One region of the Neorhizobium sp. IRS_2294 genome, then DNA from elsewhere that is predicted to be linked to it. Evidence: predicted binding sites of a transcription regulator. Region 1 holds the regulator's gene; each other region holds the start of a gene.
What was found. Region 1 encodes LexA, which represses DNA repair genes until DNA is damaged. Its sites were predicted from a motif close to TGTTCNNNNTGTGTTCNG; they were not measured.

Region 1 (7,914 bases):
CTCGAGCGAACGGCCTTCGCCTTCCAGCTCGTACTTGCCGTTCTTGAAGAATTCGGTGGCTGCGCAATCGAGTGCCAGATGCACGTCATCGCCCGGCCTGTAGCCAGCCTTTTCGACCGACTTCATGATGAAGTCGAGCGCTTCCGGCGCACTCTTCAGGCCCGGTGCGAAACCACCTTCGTCGCCGACATTGGTGTTGTTGCCCTGCGCTGCCAGTTCCTTCTTGAGGACGTGGAAAATTTCCGCGCCCATGCGCACGGCATCCTTCAGCGTCTCGGCGCCGACAGGCATGATCATGAATTCCTGGAAATCGATCGGGTTGTCGGCGTGAGCGCCGCCATTGATGATGTTCATCATCGGGACCGGCAGGAGATGGGCGGAAGCGCCGCCGATATAGCGGTAAAGCGGCAGGCCGGACGATTCGGCTGCGGCCTTGGCGACCGCAAGCGAAACGCCGAGGATGGCGTTCGCACCTAGGCGCGACTTGTTCGGTGTGCCGTCGAGCGCGATCAGGGTCTTGTCGATGTGGATCTGGCTTTCGGCATCAAAGCCGCCGATCGCATCGAAGATCTCGGTGTTGACGGCTTCGACGGCCTTTTCGACGCCCTTGCCACCATAGCGCTTGCCGCCATCGCGAAGTTCGACGGCTTCATGCGCGCCCGTGGAGGCTCCCGACGGAACGGCAGCGCGGCCCATCGAGCCGTCTTCCAGATAAACATCCACCTCGACGGTCGGATTGCCACGGCTGTCCAGAATTTCGCGAGCGATGATGTCGGTAATGGCGGTCAAGGGTCTCTCCTCGGTTTGATATGCGAGCCTGAATTCGCAGGCTCAGCGAACAGGCGGGTCACCGACATTGTGAGATCGTCGATGACACGCGGATTACAATCCAGTCAATTCGGCGGTTTTTCGACGCCGTCAGCCTTTTGCAATGGCGTCGAATGCCAGCAGCTTCTCCAGAAGCCGCGGCATGTCCTTCAAGTGAACCATGTTCGGACCGTCAGACGGCGCGTTGTCAGGGTCTTCGTGGGTTTCGATGAACACGCCGGCAACGCCGACTGCGACGGCAGCCCTTGCGAGCGTTTCGACAAACTCACGCTGACCACCGGATGAGCCGCCCTGGCCACCTGGCTGCTGCACGGAATGGGTCGCATCGAAGATGACAGGGCTTCCGAGCGACGCCATGATCGGCAGCGAGCGCATATCGGAGACAAGCGTATTATAACCGAACGAGGCGCCGCGCTCACACAGCATCACATTCGGATTGCCGCTTTCGAGGAACTTGGCCTGAACGTTCTTCATGTCCCAGGGCGCCAGGAACTGGCCCTTCTTCACGTTGATCGCGCAACCGGTCTTTGCGGCCGCGACGAGCAAGTCGGTCTGGCGCGACAGGAAGGCGGGGATCTGCAGGATATCGATCGTATCCGCCACAAGGCCGCACTGCTCTTCAGTGTGGATGTCGGTCAGAACCGGAAAGCCGTATTCCTTCTTGAGATCGGCAAAGATTGCCATCGCGTTGTCCAAGCCGATGCCGCGCTTGCCGGAGATCGACGTGCGGTTGGCCTTGTCGAAGGAGGATTTGTAGACGAGGCCGATGCCGAGCTTCTTGCAGAGTTCGACAAGCGTGCCGGCGATCATGAACGCATGATCGCGGCTTTCCATCTGACAGGGACCGGCAATCAGCGAGAGCTTTGCCGTGTTTGAGAAAACGACTTTCGAACTCCCCTCGCCCACGGACACTTCAGAATTGGCGGAGACTGTCATTTCACTATTCCTCGAAACCGAAAACCACACCTTGCCCCGGGGCTGCCGACACGATCACGCGGCCATCCCTGCGGATGAATGCGACGTCATTAGCAGCAAGGGTGATCTCTGTCACGGCGAGATCGGTGGTCTTGAAGATGATCCCGCGCGCAGCGAGGCGCGACGATGACAAGGGCTTCATCGAAGACCGGAACTCGTCGCTGAACGTGTCGTTGGATTGAATGCGGATGCTGGCATTGGCAGCTTCGATCCGCAGACCGTCTTTCCCTTGCTCGGGTTGCGTCTCGAACACGGTTTCGAAAAGCGGCAGAAACTCCAGCGGGTCATCTGCAGAAAAGACGATCTCTCGAAGGCCTGTAACGGCGTTTGCGTGCTCATCTAGACCACCGCGATCTGCCGGTAATGCGGCCATGCGCTGGCAGGAAAACAGCAAGATGTCATCGACCTCGGGGACTGCCGCGAACGCCAGACGGAATGAGACTTCGCTCTCCCCACCATCGGGCAACTGCATCGGGCGGGAGAATTGAAGCATCTCGCCCGCAGACATGTGCCCGTCCACAAAACGGCTATGATCGGCCGCTGCATCCTGCGTCCCGACGACCACCGCCGATAGACCTTCCCTTTTCCGCTGGCCGCGAAAGCGGATGTCGCGATCGGTGAACACGTTGCCTCGTTTTGCCGCAAGCGAGGCTTGCCGACGGTTCACAATGGCCAGCGGCTCGAGATACGAGCCATCCGCGAAGAATATGCAGGCATTAGCTGTGCCGAAAGGGTGAACACCTTCAGGTGCCACAGTAAAGCCGAGAGCGGTCAACCTCCCCCGCGCTGACGCCAGATCTGCAACGGGCAGAACCAAATGATCGACTGACTTGTTACCCACTTACACCCCCAAAGTCTTATTCCGCAGAACATTGGCTATCGCGGGAAGCTCGGCAAGTGCTGCGCACGAACTGAATACGTGATCGAACGCTGAAATGAGACTATTCTTGAGCAAAAATTTGGGGCTTGCGGAACACAGATAGAACATATAGCGTCCGTTCTGCATTTGTTTCCAATTCTGAGGGTCCCATCCATGCTGACACGCAAGCAACAGGAGTTACTTCTGTTCATCCACGAGCGGATGAAAGAATCAGGCGTGCCGCCGTCGTTTGACGAAATGAAGGACGCCCTCGACCTTGCATCGAAGTCCGGCATCCATAGGCTGATCACCGCGCTCGAGGAGCGTGGCTTTATTCGCCGCCTGCCGAACAGAGCACGCGCGCTCGAAGTGATCAAGCTGCCTGACGCCTATGTGGCGAACCTTCATCCGCGACGGGGTTTTTCTCCCAGTGTCATCGAGGGAAGCCTCGGCAAAACGCAACCGGTCGTCGCTCAGAAGCCGGCGCCGGTCATGGCGGACAATCCGTTCTCGACAAACATCCCGGTCATGGGTCGAATCGCTGCCGGCGTGCCGATCTCCGCGATCCAGAACAACACCCATGACATCGCCGTTCCGATCGAGATGCTGGGTTCCGGCGATCATTACGCGCTCGAAGTGAAGGGCGATTCGATGATCGATGCCGGCATCCTCGATGGCGATACCGTCATCATCAAGAATACCAGCACCGCAAGTCCAGGCGATATCATCGTTGCCCTGGTCGATGAGGAAGAAGCGACCCTGAAGCGGTTTCGCCGCAAGGGTGCCTCGATCGCACTGGAAGCGGCAAACCCGGCTTACGAGACCCGCATCTTCCCGCCCGACCGGGTGAAGGTCCAGGGCAAGCTTGTCGGCCTTATTCGCCGCTATCATTAAGAACGGTGTCATCCCGGAGATGCGCAGCAACAGCCTCCGGGATGCCAAAGTCGAGTTGTCGCGTTCGCCAGTCATAGAACCGGTGGACGGTCCACGGACGGCTTGAGGTCTGTGCGCTGTCTCGCATCGCCGCCGTAATCTTGATGTCTGGCGCTGTCGCGTTCGGAATAATGGTGATTTCCAGTGCGCCAGTCCGGCGCAACGTCCGCCTGCTGAGAAGCAAGGCGCCGGAGCGGCAAGTATCGAAGCGTGCGCCGGGCGAGACGATGATCCGACCGACATCGCAGGCAAGACCGGTGTATCGGTTGTCTTCGACGGTGACGATCCGGATGTCCTGAGCAGTCTGCGCCGCGCACAGGATTTTCGGCAGACAGGCGAATCGTCCGGGCTTCAATGCTTGAAGAAAACCCCTGACATATTCGATTTCCCGGCGCGTCAAATCCGGTCGCGAATGTGGTCCAGGTGGTCTGTCATCGCTTTTCGCAAGGCTGGCACCTCGCGCTGGTTCCGAAGAGGCAAGAACCGGCAAGGCGAGCGGTTGTTCTCCGGTCTCAAGCACCAGCGCTCGCCGCCATTGATCGTAGATAAATCCCGGCGGTCGGGTTCGATTGAGGGTGATCTTGTCATCCTGGATCACGCCGACCGATGCGCCGTCTTCGGATATGACGATATCAGGCCTCGGCGCCGAGCCTGAGCGGACCGCAAAGAGCAAAGCCACCGCCATGAACAGCGCGCCTGTCAGCCTCAGCGGCGTGCGCAGCAGCGTCAGAAGCAGAAAGCCTGCCGTCGCCAGAGGCAGGAAAAGCGGGTTCTGCCGGCCGATGGCAATATCGCCGCCCCATGCGGCGACGATCTCGGCAATGCGAATGACGATCCGCAGCCCCTCGCCCATGATGAACAGAAAGGGAGCATCCAGCCCGAACGGCATCAGCAGCATGGCCACGAGACCTGCCGGCATCACCACGAAGGAAATGATCGGCATGGCCGCGAGATTGGCCGCGAGGCCGTAGGTGGTCAGATGGTGGAAATGCTCGATCGAATAGATCGACGTCGATGTACTGCCGATCAGCGACGTCACCACGATCCCGGCAATGAAATGGAACGTCGCCGCGACACCCGTTATCCACCGGTTGCTACCTTTTGTCTCCTCCTTACCTTTCGCGAAATATCGCGTCCAGAGGGCGAACCCTGCCACCAGTGCCGCGGTTGCCGCAAACGACATCTGGAAACTCGGACCCAGAATCTCCGACGGCGAGATGGCGAGGATGATGATTGCCGAAAGGGCGACGTTGCGAAGGCTGATGGAGGGTCGATCGACGAGCACGGCGACCAGCATCACCGCCATCATGATATAGGCCCGCTCGGCGGAAACCCCGAACCCGGAAATCAGGTAATAGGCGGTCGCCATGACAAGCGCACCGAACGCGGCAAACTTCTTGATCGGATAGGCCTGCGCAAAGCCTGGAAACAGCGACAGGACGGAGCGAACGCCGACGAAGAAGATACCGGCTGCCAGCGCCATGTTGAGGCCTGAGATCGCGACGATATGGGCCAGTCCGGACAGACGAAGCGCCTCGGTCGTCTCACGGGAAATTGCACGGCGCTCGTCGGTCACGATTGCGGCAGCAAAAGCGCCCGCATCCCCCTTGACCGTATCGCGGATGCGATTGCCGATTGCGCTGCGAAGCGCAAAAAGCCCTCGCTGCATGTCCGACCATAACCCGGGTTGGTCATCGATCGCCGGTTGTACGCTAGGCGCGCCGTAAAAGAAGCCAACGGCCCCGATTTGATCGAAGTAGGAGGAGAAGGCGAAATCGTTCAATCCGGGAAGCGCCGGGCCAGAGGGTGGCGACAGACGGGCACGGCCGGAAACGCGCTCTCCGATGTCTGCAGGTTCGTGTTGGCTTCTGGCAAGAACCGAGACGCGCTGTGGCGGTCGTGAAAGCGAGGGCTCAGATGTCTGCTCGATCCTGAGGATATAGCGCCAGCGGCGCTGTGCATCGGCTTCGCGTCGTTCGACTATCCCGCTGATAGTCGTCGTGACGGGCGAATCGAGCACGACCGTCGAACACCGCCACGTTTCGAGCGCTGCCAGCGCAGAACCGGAGAGAAGCATGCAGAGTACAAGGTTGGCACGAGACAGTGGATGCGCGCGATACCGTGTCAGCCGTGCGGTCACCATCGAGATCGCAAGCATGGTTGCGAGAGTGAACGGCGATGGCGTCCAAGGAGATGCGAACCAGATCGCAGCGCCGGCGCCCAGCAAGACAGGCAGGAAGAGGAACCCATGACCGTGGGAAAGCTCCTCGCTCAACGACGTGCACAGCCATTTGGAAACGGGCCGGTCTCTGACCACGTACACCCTGAAAACATCCTCGGATGGACGGTCGTTTCGACCATCCATCCGGACTTCCGCGAGCATTGTCTGCGATGCCGATTCGGGCGTCCAGAGTGCGATCGCGTGCGGTGTCGAAGCAAGCATCACCGGCTTGCTGATGGCTGCCTTAAAAATCGCTCCGCCATTCGCCATGATGGTTTATCCCGCCGGCTCCGCTGCAGAGACGGTGATTGATAAACGCAACCTGCGCGTTTATATTCTCCTCGTCAACACATTCGCCAAGCTGCGGTTTTCCTTCACGTTACGGCCTCTCACACCATGAGGTTGGGCATCTTTTAAACGTGGCCTGCCTAAATTATTTTCGCGCTGCACAAAATGTCGCAGGAGCGCTTGGCATCACCTTTAGGATCATATAGCTAACTTGCGACGCTTAACTCTTATGGCGCTTTCTGGGCGCCATGCCGCCAACAGGTTGGAGGATCAGAATGACGGAACAAAGCGCAAATCTCGTACTTGGTGATAAGACAGTCGACCTCTCGGTGCGATCGGGCACCATTGGGCCGGATGTTATCGATATCGCAGCCCTGTACAAGCAAACCGGTGCCTTCACCTACGACCCCGGCTTCACGTCGACTGCATCCTGTGAATCCAAGATCACCTATATCGACGGCGACAAGGGTGTTCTCCTGCACCGCGGCTACCCGATCGAGCAGCTTGCTGAACAGGGTGACTTTCTGGAAACCTGCTATCTGCTTCTCTATGGAGAACTGCCGACGGCTGCCCAGAAGAAGGACTTCGATCATCGCGTAACCATGCACACCATGGTCCACGAGCAGATGAGCCGCTTCTTCACCGGCTTCCGCCGCGATGCGCATCCTATGGCCGTCATGTGCGGTTGCGTGGGCGCTCTCTCGGCCTTCTATCACGATTCCACCGACATCACCGATCCGCACCAGCGGATGGTTGCGTCGCTGCGCATGATCGCCAAGATGCCGACGCTCGCCGCCATGGCCTACAAGTACCATATCGGCCAGCCCTTCGTGTATCCGCAGAACGACCTGGATTACGCCTCCAACTTCCTGCGCATGTGCTTTGCCGTGCCGTGCGAAGAATACAAGGTCAACCCGGTCCTGTCGCGCGCCATGGATCGCATCTTCATCCTGCATGCGGATCACGAACAGAACGCGTCGACCTCGACGGTTCGCCTCGCAGGTTCCTCGGGTGCAAACCCGTTCGCCTGTATCGCTGCCGGCATTGCCTGCCTCTGGGGCCCCGCTCACGGCGGCGCCAACGAAGCAGCGCTCAACATGCTGACCGAGATCGGGACCGTCGACAAGATCCCGGAATACATCGCCCGTGCCAAGGACAAGAACGATCCGTTCCGTCTGATGGGCTTTGGTCACCGCGTCTACAAGAACTACGATCCGCGCGCCAAGATCATGCAGAAGACCACGCATGAAGTGCTGGCAGAACTCGGTCACAAGGACGATCCGCTTCTGCAGGTCGCCATGGAACTCGAGAAGATTGCTCTGACGGACCCCTACTTCATCGAGAAGAAGCTGTACCCGAACATCGACTTCTATTCGGGCATCACCTTGAAGGCGATGGGCTTCCCCACGACGATGTTCACCGTTCTGTTCGCGCTTGCGCGTACCGTCGGCTGGATCGCCCAGTGGGCCGAAATGATCGAAGATCCGCAGCAGCGTATCGGTCGTCCGCGCCAGCTCTATACCGGCGAAGCGCAGCGTGACTACACGCCCGTTTCGAAGCGCTAAGCGCTTTAATAGGCTTTGCGAATAGAAAAACCCGTTCAGCGATGAACGGGTTTTTTGTTGTCTAACAGTTCGAGTACCGCACCTGCTGCGGCCTCTCCAGGCGGAACAGGGACGTCCAGTCTCTGCCAGGCAAGTGCGAACCCGTCGAGCATCGCACGGCGCTCCGGCGTGTCGGCGGACAGACGTTCCGCCCAGCGGCTGAGGCTTCCGGGTCGCACGACCTCGTTGACATATTCGGGAACGAC
Region 2 (7,914 bases), 980 kb from region 1:
ATGACCCAGCCTCGGCGACCCGTTTGAGGTGCTCGACGATCCGCTCCGTATATTCGCCGGGTAGCCGATGAAACATCGTCAGATGCGCATCGAGGAAATTCCGGTCCGGCGGGAAATGGGTTTTCCGCAACAGATCGAAAGGCGCTCTGTCGCCTTCCGCAATACGGGCTGTCAGGATCAGCGGCTGAAGCGTCTTCACTGGGATTGAACCTTCCGGGCCAGGTTTCGAACGGGTCTTTGAAGCCGAGATCTGGGATCCGGGCCCGCGATATCAATCCTTCAGTTTCGCGAACCAGTCCGCATAGGGCGTGTTCTTGGCCATATGCCGGTTGAGATCGGGCTCGCCGTCATCCCACCAGACAGGGCCGCGTTCGCCAAGCTGAACCTTGGCATCGTCGACCCGCCGGCGCGCTTCGGCCATCGCGTCGGGTTTGCCTTTCGCATCGCGGACGGCCCGGCGTGCCGACATCAGGTCCGAGACCAGGCGTTGACGCGTCTCCGCGTCCAGCGCCGGGTTGCTTCGACGCCAGAGCCTGCCGCGGACGACGAAGTATTTGCCGTCGGGTGTATCCGGATACGTCTCGCTCATCGTCCAACCCCGGTTTTCGCCATACCGATTACAGGAGCGTTCCCTGCGGAGGGTCAACGACGGGCGGCTGTGGTTGTTCACCGCGGCGCGTCAATTCGGCGCGGGCGGTGAAGCGGATATCGATATCCCGGTCTTCCGCGAGGTCCCGAAGCGCATCTTCGCTGATCCGGTCCCAGGGCTTGCCGCGATCCGCGCCTGACGGCACGCGCGGCAGCAGACCCGGCTCGCTGCTCCAGGCCAGGAGGTCTTCGAGCGATGCCTCGTTGAGGAGGTCGCGGAGGTGGTGCGCCGTGACATAGGCGTCAGGCATGGCACGATGCGCCGGCAGGCCGATCTCGTGGACCAGACCTTCTGGCATACGCAGGTAGCGCAGCATCTGGTTGGAGAACCGCGGCAGTTCGGGCCAGACCCGCAGGCTGCATTTCCAGGTGCAGATCCAGGGCAGGCCACCCGTCAGCCGCGGTGTACAGTATCGCTGTTCGAAGGCTGCGCGATGGGCGGCAAGCGCTTCGATCCGGTGCGGGGGACGCAGGACAGTCGGTGCGATATCTTTCCAGAACGGCGCGTCGGCGACATGGCTGTCAAGGATGTGATGGATCGCGATCGTGTCGGGCGACATCGGACGGCCGGGATTGACCAGAAGCGCACCGCGGTCCTCGTTAATCTGCCATCTTCCGTCTGCCCCTAGGGTGACATCCTGCCAGCCGATCTCGCAGACGTCGTTCGGTCCGTTGCCGCCGGTCTCGAGGTCGATGACGCGGATGGTGGGATTGCTCATGTCGAAGTCCTTGTCGACGCTTATTGGCCGCGCTCTTTGTGTGCTTGTCGATTATAAATCGAGACCGAGCTGCGGTTGTTCCACGTCATCCGGCCCGGCGCCGACCAGCGACGAGAGGGACACACCCAGCAGCCTTACCGAACGCCGGAACGGATAGACGGTTGCCAGGAGCCCGGATGCCGCCGCCAGCACTTCCGCGACGCTTGCATAGGGGAGGGACGCCGTGCGGCTGCGTGTCGCCTGGGTGAAGTCGGAATATTTGATCTTCACGGTGACCGTCTTGCCCGAAATGCGATGCGCTTCGCAGTGGCGCCAGACCTTTTCGGCAAGTGGCCTCAGTTCGGCGGTCGCAAGGTCGAGGGCGTCGATATCCTCAACAAATGTATCCTCGGCGCCGACGGATTTGCGGATCCGGTCGGGACGCACCTGGCGCTCGTCGATGCCGCGGGCGATGCCGTAGAAATAGGGTCCGGATTTGCCGAAGCTCTCGGCGAGAAACTGCAGCGACTTCGACTTGAGGTCAGCGCCGGTCTCGATGCCGTATTTCTTCATCCGCTCGGCAGTCGCCGGCCCAACGCCGTGGAATTTCTTGACCGGAAGCGATTCCACGAAGCCCGGGCCGTTCTTTGGCGTGATCACGGCCTGGCCGTTCGGCTTGTTGAGGTCGCTTGCCATCTTGGCGAGGAACTTGTTGTAGGAAATGCCGGCCGATGCGTTGAGGCCCGTCACCTGCTTGATCTTGGCACGGATCTCCAGCGCGATCTCGGTTGCGATCTCCATGCCTTTCAGGTTCTCGGTAACGTCGAGATAGGCCTCGTCGAGAGACAGCGGTTCGATCAGCGGCGTGTATTCCGCAAAGATCTCCCGGATTTGCCGGGACACCGACTTGTAGACCTCGAAGCGCGGCGGCACGAAGATCAGATCCGGGCATTTGCGCTTGGCAGTGACGGAGGGCATGGCGGAGTGAACGCCGAAGGCGCGCGCCTCGTAGCTTGCGGCCGCCACAACGCCGCGCGCCGCGGATCCGCCGACAGCCAAAGGCTTGCCGCGCAGGTCAGGATTGTCGCGCTGCTCGACGGAGGCATAGAACGCATCCATGTCGACATGGATGATCTTGCGGGTGGATATGGAGGCCGTGACATTCATGCGGGCGTGCGGTTTGCTGGATCGTATGGAAACAAAAAGAGAACATAGCAGTCTTCCGACAAATATCCAAGCTCTCTGCCCAGCTTCCTGTGCATGAGGGAAACAAGCGGGCTTTGAAGGCGTTTGCTTCTGGTGATCATCAACAGGAGACAGTTTCATGGCTGACGACAGCACGACAACCATTCGAGCGACTTTCGACACCCGTGCGGCCGCAGACCTTGCGGTCGAACATCTGGTGCAGCAGCACGGTATCTCGCGTCCGGATATCTTCATCCAGTCCGTCGGTGCCGACAACACGGTCGGATCCGCGCCGTCGGGTGGCGATGCGTCGCATGATGGCGGAGAGCGCACCGATGGCCCGCTGGAGGGCGAGATCGAGGTTTCTGCCGATATCACTGAGAGCAAGATGGCGGCGGTGCAGAAGAGTTTTGGCGAAGCAGGCGCGATACGGGTCACCGGCCGCTGATTTCAGCGAACCAAGGGGCCGGCTCTCAGCCGGCTCCGTAGGGCGGTGAGCTCAGAGGTTTGCTGCAATCGAATCGGCGACGAGCAGCGCATGTTCCGCAACCTGCGGAAATCCCATCAACTCGCCAAAATGTCCGCGTGCCAGCGGGCCGGCGATGAAGAGCCTTGGTTCGGGCTTGCCATCCGCGTCTATCGCGTTGGACTGCTCGTTGCAGGAAAGACCAAGCCCCGTCGGATCGAGGTGCAGAAAGCCTTGATCGCGGAGTTGCCGCAGCCATTGCTGGCTCTGCAGCACGTTGCCGTGGGCGGGGCCGGTCGTGACCGCGACGGCATCGAACTGGTGGACTTCGACACCATTCTTCCCGCGCCGCTTGATGGTGACATCGATGATGTCTCCGTCGGTGCTGACGTCGACGATGCCTGCGGCGAGGATGTCGAGCCTGCCGGCTGCCGCCTCCGCGTCGAGCACGTCTTCCACCTGCGGCGCAATCCGGAAGCGGTGGACGTCCCAATAGGGACGCAGGTGTCGCACGATCCGGCGGCGTGCCTCGAGCGGCAGATGCTTCCAGATGCCGCCGCCTTGCGAGCGCAACTGGTCGAGAACCGCATGCCAGGTCTGACCCTCTGCCTGCGCTTCCCTGATCGCGGCCCGCACGCGGTACAGGATCTCGGATGCGCTTGTGGCGGGACGGTCGAGAAAGTCGCCGAACGGCTCTTGCGCAAAGGTGGCGTGTCCGCGCGAGCGCAGGCCACGGCGCGAAAGGGCAGTAATGCTGCCGCTATGCCCGCAACGCTTCAACGAGGCGATGACATCCGCGGAGGTCAGCCCGTTGCCGACGACGAGGACCCGATCGTCGGCCCGGATCGGCGCCAATGCGTTCGGCGCTGTCGGGTCCGCGACATAGCGCGGATGCTCGGCCAGTCGTCTCAAGGAGCGTGGGGCAACCGGAGCAGGGTGGGTGGCAGCGATCACCAGGATATCGGCAACCAGCGTCTGCCCGGTGGTATCGGTGACATGCCATTGGTCGTGCCGCTTTTCGACGCCGGTCACCGCGGCGCAGATATGGCGGACGGCTCCGGATGCCAAAAGAGGTTGAAGGTTGGACAGGACATAGTTTCCGAAGATGCCCCGGCGCGGAAACACGTTGCCATCAGCGCGAAATGCCGCCTCATCCTCCGCAACGGAGCCGGTCGTTTCCATCCATCTCGAAAAATGCTCGGGATCGCCAGGAAGTATGCTCATTCGCGTTGCCGGGACGTTGATCCGGTGCACCGGGTCCCGCGTATCGTAGGCCAGGCCCCTGCCGATTTCGGCACGCGGCTCGAAAATGGTGATGTCGACGGCGTCCGCCTTGTGGCCGGTCGCCAGATGGTAAGCGACCGCTGCCCCGGTCACGCCGCCGCCGATAATGGCGATTGAAGATCGTGTTGGTTCAGGCCGTTCAGACGTCGTCGATGCTGTCACTGTCAGTCACTTCGGTTAGACGCGGCCGCTCTTTTAAACTCGCACGGTACGTCGTTGAATCAAAAATCGATAGGCGCTGCGCTTGAAAAAAGGGCTTTTTCCCAGGCATCGGAAACGGAGCACGTTTATCCCTTGGCGCGGCTAAATTTAGTCCAGTGTTCTCGCAGGCAATATTGTTCACGACTCCCTCTGACGCGACATTACACATCAAAGATCGGGAAGGAATGGAGAGCGTGATGATTGGTGGCGGCTTTTCGATATTTGGGATCGATCTGTTCGGATCGACAAGGCAGTTGGCCGGTGACCGAAAAGAAGAAGCCGCGGCATTGCCACGGCTCGAGACGCAGAAGGTCGAGGAGACTGATGCCGATCGACTGACGGTTACCGACCAGCAGGACATTTTTCTCTGGAGTACGTCTCTCGCCTACTGAGACATGACGCGGAAGCCGGTCTCAGCCGGGCCTTCGTCATGTCTCAACCGTCCGGATGACGGGAATCGCAAGCAGTTTTTATCAGATAGAAGTTCGGGCGCCCGCAGTGGAGCGCCCGAAACCATTAATCGAGAAGTTCGGCAGGCACCTTGCCGCCGTTTTCGGACAGCTTCTTCAGCAGCGCCTTGTGCAGCCACATGTTCATCGTGGCGGAATCGCTCTGGTCGCCGGTGTAGCCGAGTTCTTCGGCCAGTTCCTTGCGCTCCGAAAGGCTCGCGTCCATGCCGAGCGCCTTCATCAGGTCGACGATCGAATGCTTCCAGTCGAGCTTCTGGCCGCTCTTCTTGACGGCTGCGTCGAGGACCGGTGCGATATCGACGGTCTGCATCGTGGCAGAGGTCGAGCCTGGAGTTGCGACTGGCGGTGCGCCTGCAGTCTTCGGCGCAGCCTGGGCTGTTCCGCCGACCGGCGGGGCTGTGGTCGCAGCAGGTTCTGGCGTTGCCATGGACGTCGGTGTCGGCTCGGCGCCTGTTGGCGAAGCCGGTGCAGCCGCGGCAGGATGGCCGAAGATGGCGTCCTTGATCTTGCTGAATATGCTCATGGATAGTTCCTCCGTTGGTTTATGCCATACATGGTACGAGATCACGTCGATGACGGATCACTTTAGTTCTGCGGGACAACGACGCGATCGCCGCGTGAGCCGCGGTCTGAACGGTCCGGTCCGCCACGACCGCTGGAACGGTCACGGCCATCGCGACCACCCCGATCATTGCGGCCGTCGCGGTCGTTGCGGATGTAGCCGGGGCGCTCCGGGCGGTCGCCACGGTTCCAGTCCCGATGCGGCCGATCGTTGTCACGGTCGGGCCGGCGGCCGTCGTGACGGCCGTGGTGGCGATCGCGGTCGCGGTGATGACGGTAACGGTAGTTCGGACCGTCGTAACGGTTGAACCGGTCGTAGCGATCGGACGAACGGTACTCGGTGTAGGTGCCGCCTTCGCTGACGCAGCCCGCCAGCATCAGGCAGGCAAGACCGACAGCGGTCACCGCCTTCAATGCTCTGAATTTCATGTGATTGCCCCTGTTACCATTTTATCGAGTGCTAAACAGGAGAAGGGGCCAAGAAGTTCCTCATATACCTCTTCGGGCGTGCGTGGCGCTGCAACAGTTTTTGATGTCGTAATCTGAGGTGACCTGTCGCGTCTGTCCCTCTAGTATCGCGGCTTCACTCGGTTGGGGCATGCAATGGCAGAATTTCCGCAAAAGGCTAAGGTCGTCATCATCGGGCTCGGTGGCATCGTCGGTGCGTCGATCGCGCATCACCTTGTCGAGCGCGGCTGGGACGATATCGTCGGCATCGACAAGTCTGGGGTCCCGACCGATATCGGGTCGACCGCGCATGCCTCGGACTTCTGCTACACGACCAGCCATGACTACCTGTCGGTCTGGACCACCCAGTATTCGATCGATTTCTACGAGAAGATGGGGCACTACGCCCGCATCGGCGGCCTCGAAGTCGCCCGCACCGGCGACGATGCCTGGATGGAAGAGATCAAGCGCAAGCTAACCTCCGCCAAGGCTTTCGGCACCCGGGCGCATTACGTCTCGCCGTCCGAGATCAAGGCGATGTTCCCGCTGATCGAGGAAGATCAGGTGCAGGGCGGTCTGTTTGATCCAGATGCCGGTCTCGTCATTCCGCGCTCGCAGACAGTCGCCGGCAAGCTGGTAGACGCCGCCGAAAAAGCCGGAAAGCTCAAGGTATTCGGCAATACGGCGGCGCAGTCTCTGATTATCGAGGGCGGCCGCATAAAGGGCGTCGTCACCCACCGCGGCACGATCATGGCCGACCATGTCGTCGTCTGCGCCGGCATCTGGGGCCGGCTGATTGCCGAAATGGCGGGCGAGGATCTGCCGGTCATGCCGGTCGATCATCCGCTGACCTTTTTCGGGCCCTATAACGAGTTCGAAGGCACCGGCAAGGAAATCGGCTATCCGCTTTTGCGCGACCAGGGCAATTCGGCCTATATGCGCGACACCGGCGATCCGAAGACGACCGAGGGTGGTCAGATCGAGTGGGGTTACTACGAGACCACCCATCCGCGCCTCTGTCATCCCCGCGACATTCTTGAAAAGCACGAAGCGCGGCTGTCGCCGTCGCAGCGCGATCTCGACATGGAACAGATCATCGAGCCGCTGGAAAAGGCGATCGAGCTGACGCCGATTCTTGGCGAGCTTGGCTATAACGAAGGGCATTCGTTCAACGGTCTCTTGCAGGTGTCGGCCGGCGGCGGTGCTTCCTGCGGCGAAAGCCAGAAGGTGCGCGGGCTCTGGTACTGCGTTGCCATCTGGGTCAAGGACGGCCCGGCCTATGGCAAGCTGATCGCCGACTGGATGACCGACGGTCGCACCGAGATCGACCACAACTCGATCGATTACGCGCGCTTCTATCCGCATCAGCTGACGGAAGAGTTCATCGAGGGGCGCACCTTTGAGGCGGCCCAGAAGATCTATTTCCCGGCCGTTCATCCGCGCGAACCCTATGCGACGGGCCGCGGCGCCAAGCGTTCGCCGTTCCACGACCGCGAACAGGAACTCGGCGGTTACTTCATGGAACTCGGCGGCTGGGAGCGTGCCCACGGCTACGCGGCCAACGAGCATCTGCTGGAGAAATACGGCGACCGGGTGCCGACGCGCGAAAACGAGTGGGACAGCCGCCACTTCTGGCGCGTGTCGAACGCCGAGCATCTGGCGATGAGCGAGGATTGCGGCATCGTCAACCTCTCGCATTTCCACATGGTCGATATCGAGGGGCCCGACCATGTCGAGCTCTTGGAATACTTGTGCGCGGCCAAGATCGGCGGCGACGGCAATATCGGCAAGGGCATCTACACCCACTTCCTCGACGACGAGGGCATGGTGCGGGCCGATTTCACCGTCTTCCGCCTGGCTGATCGCGGCCGTCTCGTCAACGGCGCCGATGCCGGGCCGCGGGACCTGCTCTACATGAAGCGTGTCGCGCAGGATCGTGGCCTCAACGTCACCA
Region 3 (7,914 bases), 1.8 Mb from region 1:
ATCATGGTCGCTGCCGGCCGAATCTGGGCAAATGCCGATCCGACCACCTCGACCACGGCATCGTAGTCGGCCATGTCGACAAGATAATAGCGTACGCGGACCACGTCCTTCAGGCTGCTGCCGGCTTCGCCAAGCGCTTTTGCGATAGTGGCGAGCGCGTTGCGGGTCTGGTCAGCGACATCGTCAGGCATCACCATCAGGGCATAGTCATAGCCCGTCGTGCCAGAGACATAGACCATGTCACGGTCAACAACTGCGCGGGAATAGCCGATCCGCGCTTCGAACGGTGATCCGGAGGAGATATGCGTGACCATCTGATAACCCTCAGAGCCAGGGGCGGTCCGTGCTGTTCTTGTCCTCGAAACTCGAGATCACGGCGTCGCTCTTCAGCGTCGATGCAATATCGTCGAGACCTTCGAGAAGGATCTGGCGGCGGCCGGGGTCGATGTCGAAATGCAGCGAGCCGCCATCCGGGCCGGTGATCTTCTGTGCTTCGAGATCGATCGAAATGACGGCATTGGAGCCACGATCCGCATCATCGAGCAGCTTTTCGAGATCTTCCGGAGATACGATGATCGGCAGGATGCCGTTCTTGAAACAGTTATTGTAGAAAATATCGGCAAAGCTGGTCGAGATCACGCAACGGATGCCGAAATCGAGAAGTGCCCAAGGCGCGTGCTCACGCGACGAGCCGCAGCCGAAATTGTCGCCGGCCACCAGGATCTTTGAGTGGCGATAGGCAGGCTTGTTCAGGATGAAATCCGGGTTTTCTGACCCATCCTGATTGTAGCGGGATTCCGCAAACAATCCCTTGCCGAGACCGGTTCGCTTGATCGTCTTCAGGTAGTCCTTGGGAATGATCATGTCGGTGTCGATGTTGACGACCGGAAGCGGCGCTGCGACGCCGGTGAGCTGCGTGAACTTGTCCATGATCTGCCTCCAAGGGAGTTGTCGTGAAGGCCAAATAAAGCAATTTGCCGCCGATTTGAAGGGCATTATGCCTTCAACCGGTACTCCGCTGCGCCAGAGCGCGCAGGCGGAGCGAACATGATGACGCTAGAGGTCGATGATGGTACCGCGGCCGTCGTTCCACACACGGATATCGCGGCTGGCCGGCTTTGGTCCGAACGATTTCGCTCGCACGGGTACAGGGTTCAACCTGGTCGAGATCGCCCTACCAATTGAAAGAAGGACGAGAATGCCGGCAAATGCGACGGTCAGAGACGCTGTAAACAGCGCCGCCATGGCAAGCACCGCAATAGCTGAGGCGACGACGAAAAATGCACGAATGTTTTGCATGGATCATACCTTTCAACGTCTGAAATGTGGGACCGGCCGGCCCCGCTTACAAGTGGTTTCACGACCTCCTGTCTTGCCGAGGGCCAAAAAGCTTGTCACAACCACGTTATGACTTTTCCCAATGATTACATGGTCCCGAAGCGATGGCCGCTTTGATCCTGCGCTCGCTCCTGAGCGTTCCCGCGAGCAACACCCGTGCGCTTTCGAAAATCCCGCAACTCGACTGCGACGGCGTGATTTTCGATCTGGAGGATTCCGTGGCCTCCCGGCAGAAGGCGGAAGCGCGGGATAACCTCCGCAGAAGCTTTGCCAAGCTGAATTCCGATGATCTCGAGACCGCCATCCGGATCAATCCGCTCACAAGCGAATTTGGTCCAGCAGATCTCGATCTCATCGTCGAACTTCTGCCGGATGCGGTGGTCATTCCCAAGGTTGAGCATGCGGACGACGTCCGGGTGATCGCCGAGCGCCTTTCTCAGGCGGGCGTGCCGGAGAGGGTCTCTATCTGGGCGATGATCGAAACGCCGCTCGGCGTCCTCAACGCCGCCGAAATCTCGAGCGTGGGCGGACGGATCAAATGCCTCGTCGTGGGGCTCAACGATCTTCGCAAGGCAACGGGTGTTTTGCCGCAAGCGGGGCGGGCCAATCTCATACCCTGGTTGATGCAGGTCGTGCTGGCGGGCAGGGCCTATGGTGTCGATGTGATCGACAGCGTGTTTAACGATTTCAAGGACGAAGCCGCGTTCGAAGCCGAGTGCGCCCAGGGCCGCGCCATGGGATTTTCAGGCAAGATGCTGATCCATCCGGCGCAGATCGACGCGGCCAACCGTCATTTCGGTCCAGACGAAGATGCCCTTGGGGAGGCACGCGCCACCATCGAGGCCTTCCGTCAGCCGGGAGCCGAAACGCTCAACGTCATCAACCTCGACGGCCGCATGGTCGAGCGTCTGCATCTCGAAGATGCGGAAAAGCTCGTGGCCAGCGCGGCGGTCATCGCCAACAGAAAGAGAAAGCCATGAAAGTATATCGTTTCATCACCGGTCCTGACGATGCCGCCTTTTGTCACCGGGTGACGGCGGCGCTGAACAAGGGCTGGGAACTCTCCGGTTCGCCAAGCTACGCCTTCAACGGCAAGACGGGCGAGATGCATTGCGGCCAGGCCGTGATGAAGACCGTCGAAGGCAAGGAATACAGCCCCGAGATGAAGCTCGGCGAGCAGTAAAAAGCTAGGCCGAGGTGTGTCTGCCAGCGCTGGATCAGCGCTGGCTTGCTTCCTCGGCGCTCGCCTCGATGCGCTCCATGTCGTCGTCACTCAGGCCGAAGTGATGGCCGATCTCGTGGATAAGGACGTGGGTGATGATATCGCCCAGCGTTTCCTCATTCTCCGCCCAGTAATCGAGGATAGGCCGGCGATAGAGCCGGATGCGATTGGGCAGTTCGCCGGTTTCGACCGTAAACCGTTCCGAAATGCCACGTCCTTCGAACAGGCCCAGAAGGTCGAACGGCGTTTCCAGCGCCATGTCTTCGAAAACGTCGTCGTCCGGAAATTCTTCGACCTCAATGGTGAGGTTCGTTGTAAGTTTGCGGAATTCGTCCGGAAGGTGGCTGTAGGCTTCTAATGCCAGCGACTCGAACGTGCTGATCGTCGGCGCATGGCGATCCTGCCAATCATCGGTCTGGTCAATGCGGGCCATGGGATCTCCTTCCAACTCAGGCACATATAATACCTGAAGCAGCTATTTCGAGAAAAGAATCATTGCGATAGCTTTTAGAGGAAAAGATTCCTGATCGGGAGCTGTTGACTCTTTGCCACGTGTCTGGAATCCATAAGAACATAAAGCGAACATTATCGATGGAGTTAACGCCATGGCCAAAGGTGCCTGGGCGCGGGAGAGACTTTTGCCCTGCGCAAGCCGATCTCGGAAACGGAAAGCGGTCGGCGAGCTTGCTCCTGATGCTCGCGTCTGGTCTGGATTGGAACCCGCATGACCGCCTGTTTTCGATCCCCTCTGGCGCATCGACAGAGGCGTATTCTGACACTCGTGTTCCCGCGTCTGTCAACCGACAGAATCGCGCGCCGCCGCTGGGGTATGGACTGGCGGTCTTCCCGCCATCATGACCATCCACCGATCGTCTTTGCCGGGCGCCACGCCGACAGGATGTGCCTGACAGTGCTCGACGCGGCCGCCGAACGCCTCAACCTGAAGCTGGGGCAGGGCGTTTCAGAAGCGCGAGCTATCTTTCCGGAGCTCGACGTGATGGACGAAGACGATGATGCCGACGCGGCGCTTCTGATGGCGCTCTCCGACTGGTGCGACCGATATACGCCACTGGTGACGCTAGAAGGGCGCAACGGGCTCTCTCTGGATATCACGGGCTGTGCGGATTACGGTGGCGGAGAGCAGGGCTTGCTCGGCAATGCCTCCCACAGACTCCGTCAGATGGGTTTCGACGTCAAAGGGACACTCGCATCTTTTCCGGGCGTGTGGAGCGATTCTGCTTCTGCCGCGGACGGAACCTGTGGCGGCGTGTTGTTTCGATCGAGTGACGTTCGAGCCTTTTCGGAGATATCGCAGAGACACAGCAGCCGGTTAGGCATCACTGCCTCCGATCACGGATCGTTGATAAGGGGGTTATGATATGTCAATTACCGGGCTGGATTCTTTCTTGACATCGCTTGTCCTCTTTTGCAAAAAGTCTGTATCGAGGTCAATGTTCTCCAGGTCGATCCAAAATGCTGGTTTGCAGTTGCAATTACATCACCGAAAGGGAGATCAAGGATACGATCATCCAACTCCTCACTGAGGACTGTTGGCAGCTGATCGTTCCCGTCAAGGTCTACCATGCGATGGAAAAACGCGGCCGTTGCTGCGGTTGCTTTCCCAATGTCGTTGATCTGATCATCAAGACCACTGAGGAATATCACGCCCAGCGGCACTCGACGGAAGCTGACGTGATCGTCTATATGTCGCGCTTGAAACAACTCCACGAAGAAAACAGGAGAGCGGACATTGAAAGGCGACTTACAGGTCATCGAGCGGCTTAACGAGGCACTTTTCCTCGAACTTGGCGCTGTGAACCAATACTGGCTGCACTATCGTCTCCTGCATGATTGGGGTTTTACCAAGCTTGCCAAGAAGGAGCGGGCCGAATCCATCGAAGAGATGCAGCATGCCGATCGTCTTATCGACCGCATCATCTTTCTCGAGGGTCATCCGAACCTTCAGACGCTGGCACCGCTTCGCATCGGTCAGAACGTCAAGGAAGTTCTAGAGGCCGATCTGGCTGGTGAATACGATGCCCGCACCGCCTACAAGGCGTCGCGTGATATCTGTCACGCCGCCGGAGACTATGTCTCCATGAAGCTTTTCGAACAGCTGCTGATGGATGAAGAGGGTCATATCGACTTCCTGGAAACGCAGCTCGAACTTCTCTCGAAGATCGGCGAAGAGAGATACGGCCAGCTCAACGCGGAATCAGCCGACTCCGCTGAGTAAAGCTCAAATCATCGACATTCTATCGCTCGAGCCCGGTGGAAGTTGCTTTCACCGGGCTTTGCTTTATCCGACCAGCGCTAATCGGACGTGCAATCAGCCCGCCGGCGAGAGGTGGGCAAATTCCGCGACGACCCGGTCATAGACCGAGCGCTTGAACGGCACGATCAGGCCGGGCAGATCCTGCATCGGCTTCCATTCCCAGGCATCGAATTCAGCCGTATGGCCGCCCGGCGGCGGGTTGATGGCGATCTCGCTTTCATCGCCGTCAAAGCGGAAGGCAAACCAGCGCTGCGTCTGTCCGCGATACTTTCCCTTCAGTCCGATACCGATCAGGTGTTCCGGAAGATCGTAGTTGATCCACTCGCCGGCTTCGGCAAGCAGCGTGACGGAACGCATGCCCGTTTCTTCGTACAGTTCACGATAGGCGGCGGGAAGGGGATCTTCGCCCTTGTCGATCCCGCCCTGCGGCATCTGCCACAGTTGCGGAGACCCGTCGAATTCGCTGTTGCCGGCAGCAATGCGGCGTCCCGCCCAAACGAGGCCCTCGCTGTTGAGCACCATGACCCCGACGCAGGGACGATAGGGAAGATCGTCCGCTTTCACCGGTTTCTTGTGATCCTTGGCCATATCATTCCCCTTGCTTCAAGGTGCCACGCTCTCGCGGGCAAGCGTCGATACACCGACGATTTCTACACCGCGTTGCGAGGCTTCGTCGGCCCATTTGCGGATCGCCGCGATGCTCTCGTCGAAGGCGGAGGCGATGCCGATTGCCGTTCCCTTGCGTTGGGCTATCCGCTCCAGTTCGTCAAGTTTCTTGAGGATCGCGTCGGATTGAAGCTGACCGTCCAGGGTCAGGTCACCGAAGGCGTGCGGCAGTTGCATCGCCTTTGCCAGCACCTCCGTCTTCGACTGGGCCGAGGTGCCGTCATCGAGGAACAGCAGGCCGCGGGAGGCCATGTCGCGCAGGACAGGCTCAAGCGCCTTGACGTCGGAGAGATAGCGGCCGCCCTGGTAGTTCATGATCCCCGTATAGTTGGTGATCTCGCCCATCGCCACATGCAGTCGCTCAAGGTTCTTTGCGGCAGGATCCTTGACGAGAAGCGTGCCGGGTCCGGGGTCGTTGGCCGGGTAGTCGTAAGGCTCGAACGGGACTTGGATGAGGATTTCGTGGCCCGCGCGGCGCGCTTCCTGCATCCAGCGCTGCAGGCTGTTGCCGCTTGCAGCAAGGCCTAGCGTTACGGCTGGCGGCAGTTGCTGGATTGCGCGCTGGGTGCCCGTCTGGCTGAGGCCGAGGCCACCGACCACGATCGCGATCCTTGTGCCGCGGGCGCCGGACCAGGGTCGTGCATACTGGTCCATGGGTCGCATGCCATCCTCGCCGAGGATCGGCAGTCTGCCGTATTCCGTGTCTTCCAGAAGAGACGTATTCGGCTCTGCCGCAAATCGCGGGTCCTGGCCAATTCTCTGGGCATTGATAAGGACGGGACCGTTTCCATCCCTTGCGCGCGGCGTGTATTTCGTCACGACCGATCCGTCCGCCATCCGGTTCTGCTCAATGGTCGCGCCGGAATTCGGATTGGACCGGGGCATACCGTTGGGGTTGGCATTTTCGGGAGAAACTGCATCATCGGCAGGTGTCTTGGGGGCGATCGCCGTGGAGGAGGGGGGCTCGCTCGAGGCGATGCGCTCAAGCTGAGGGTCGTTTCGCATCGCATAGATCGACAAGCCGACGACGGAAATCACGCCGATGCTTCCTAAAATGGCAACGGCCGACAGGCGACGCGCCGTTCGTCGTTTCGGCGGCCGGTTTTGACCGAGCGGTGCATGGAGATCGCTGCCCAAGGGATATGCCCGCGTCTGCGCTGCCGAAATGAATGCGGTCAGGCGGCTGTGATGAAACAGCCGCCTGACCGGTTTGCCTGATTAGTTCTTGACGGCGGCCGCAGCCTTGTCGGGGCTTGCCGGGAAGGACGGGTCTGTCTTTGTCCCATGCAGCAGGTCCATGGCATAGTTCAGCTGCAGGTCGTCCTTGGTTTCCGGCGGCACATAGGCAGCCGAACCGGAACCTTCGTCTGTTTCGGCCGCACCCTGGATATGGCCCTTGAGGCTGGATTCGCCCTCGGCGCGGACCTTGCCCTGCAATTCCGGCGGCAGCGGCTGTTCGACCTTGATGTCAGGCGTGATGCCCGTTCCCTGGATCGACTTGCCGGATGGCGTGTAATAGAGCGCCGTCGTCAGACGCAGTGCTCCGGATTCACCGAGCGGAATGATCGTCTGGACGGAGCCCTTGCCGAACGAGCGGGTGCCGACAACTGTTGCACGCTTCAGGTCCTGAAGGGCACCGGCGACGATTTCAGATGCGGAAGCCGAGCCGCCGTTTACCAGCACGACCACCGGCTTGCCATCGGTCAGGTCGCCAGGGCCGGCATTGAAGCGGCGTGTCTCATCTGCGTTGCGGCCACGGGTGGAAACCACTTCGCCGCGTTCCAGGAACGCATCGGAGACGTTGATCGCCTGGTCCAGCAGACCGCCCGGGTTGAGCCGCAAGTCAAGCACGAAGCCCTTCAGCTTGTCGGCAGGCACGTCGGCCTTGATCTTCTTGATCGCCTTTTCGAGATCGTCATAGGTCTTCTCGGTAAAGGAGATGACGCGCACATATCCGATGTCGCCGCCTTCGACGCGGGATTTCACGGCGCGCACGGCAATGATGTCGCGCATGACGGTGATGTCGAGTGGCTTGTCGGCACCCTGTCGGATGACGGTCAGCTTGATGGGTGTGTTGACGGCGCCGCGCATCTTTTCGACCGCGTCTTCAAGCTTCAGGCCGCGAACCGCCTGGCCATCGATTTCGGTAATGAAGTCGCCGGCAAGAATTCCAGCCTTGGAGGCAGGCGTGTCGTCGATCGGTGTGATGACCTTGACGAGCTCGTTCTCCATCGTCACTTCGATGCCGAGACCACCGAATTCACCGCGCGTCTGGGTGCGCATGTCTTCGGCATCTTTGGAATTCATGAAGCTCGAATGCGGATCGAGCGAGCTCAGCATGCCGTTGATGGCATTTTCGACCAGCTTGTTTTCATCCGGAGGCGTCACGTACTGGGCGCGAACGCGCTCGAAC

Region 2: the regulator LexA is predicted to act here: its motif matches at 2,541-2,558, upstream of dinB (DNA polymerase IV).
Region 3: the regulator LexA is predicted to act here: its motif matches at 3,128-3,145, upstream of ACQY1K_RS16840 (metallopeptidase family protein).

The regions. Positions count from the first base shown of each region.
Region 1 is NZ_CP191439.1:1,639,497-1,647,410, reverse strand. Features, by position in the region: gene eno (phosphopyruvate hydratase) at 1-789, opposite strand, end outside; gene kdsA (3-deoxy-8-phosphooctulonate synthase) at 919-1,764, opposite strand; gene ACQY1K_RS07990 (VOC family protein) at 1,769-2,644, opposite strand; gene lexA (transcriptional repressor LexA) at 2,837-3,556, shown strand; gene ACQY1K_RS07980 (ComEC/Rec2 family competence protein) at 3,537-6,086, opposite strand; gene gltA (citrate synthase) at 6,380-7,669, shown strand; gene lpxB (lipid-A-disaccharide synthase) at 7,705-7,914, opposite strand, start outside.
Region 2 is NZ_CP191439.1:2,615,965-2,623,878, reverse strand. Features, by position in the region: gene ACQY1K_RS12695 (2'-5' RNA ligase family protein) at 1-199, opposite strand, end outside; gene ACQY1K_RS12690 (hypothetical protein) at 272-589, opposite strand; gene ACQY1K_RS12685 (DNA polymerase III subunit epsilon) at 618-1,367, opposite strand; gene dinB (DNA polymerase IV) at 1,419-2,513, opposite strand; gene ACQY1K_RS12675 (hypothetical protein) at 2,671-2,979, shown strand; gene ACQY1K_RS12670 (FAD/NAD(P)-binding protein) at 3,031-4,443, opposite strand; gene ACQY1K_RS12665 (hypothetical protein) at 4,617-4,874, shown strand; gene ACQY1K_RS12660 (DUF3597 domain-containing protein) at 4,999-5,475, opposite strand; gene ACQY1K_RS12655 (hypothetical protein) at 5,538-5,942, opposite strand; gene ACQY1K_RS12650 (GcvT family protein) at 6,117-7,914, shown strand, end outside.
Region 3 is NZ_CP191439.1:3,489,235-3,497,148, reverse strand. Features, by position in the region: gene ACQY1K_RS16865 (RidA family protein) at 1-314, opposite strand, end outside; gene leuD (3-isopropylmalate dehydratase small subunit) at 325-930, opposite strand; gene ACQY1K_RS16855 (hypothetical protein) at 1,057-1,299, opposite strand; gene ACQY1K_RS16850 (HpcH/HpaI aldolase/citrate lyase family protein) at 1,443-2,318, shown strand; gene ACQY1K_RS16845 (DUF1737 domain-containing protein) at 2,315-2,521, shown strand; gene ACQY1K_RS16840 (metallopeptidase family protein) at 2,556-2,993, opposite strand; gene ACQY1K_RS16835 (hypothetical protein) at 3,471-3,938, shown strand; gene ACQY1K_RS16830 ((2Fe-2S)-binding protein) at 4,034-4,345, shown strand; gene bfr (bacterioferritin) at 4,311-4,796, shown strand; gene ACQY1K_RS16820 (RNA pyrophosphohydrolase) at 4,890-5,423, opposite strand; gene ACQY1K_RS16815 (divergent polysaccharide deacetylase family protein) at 5,439-6,638, opposite strand; gene ACQY1K_RS16810 (S41 family peptidase) at 6,720-7,914, opposite strand, start outside.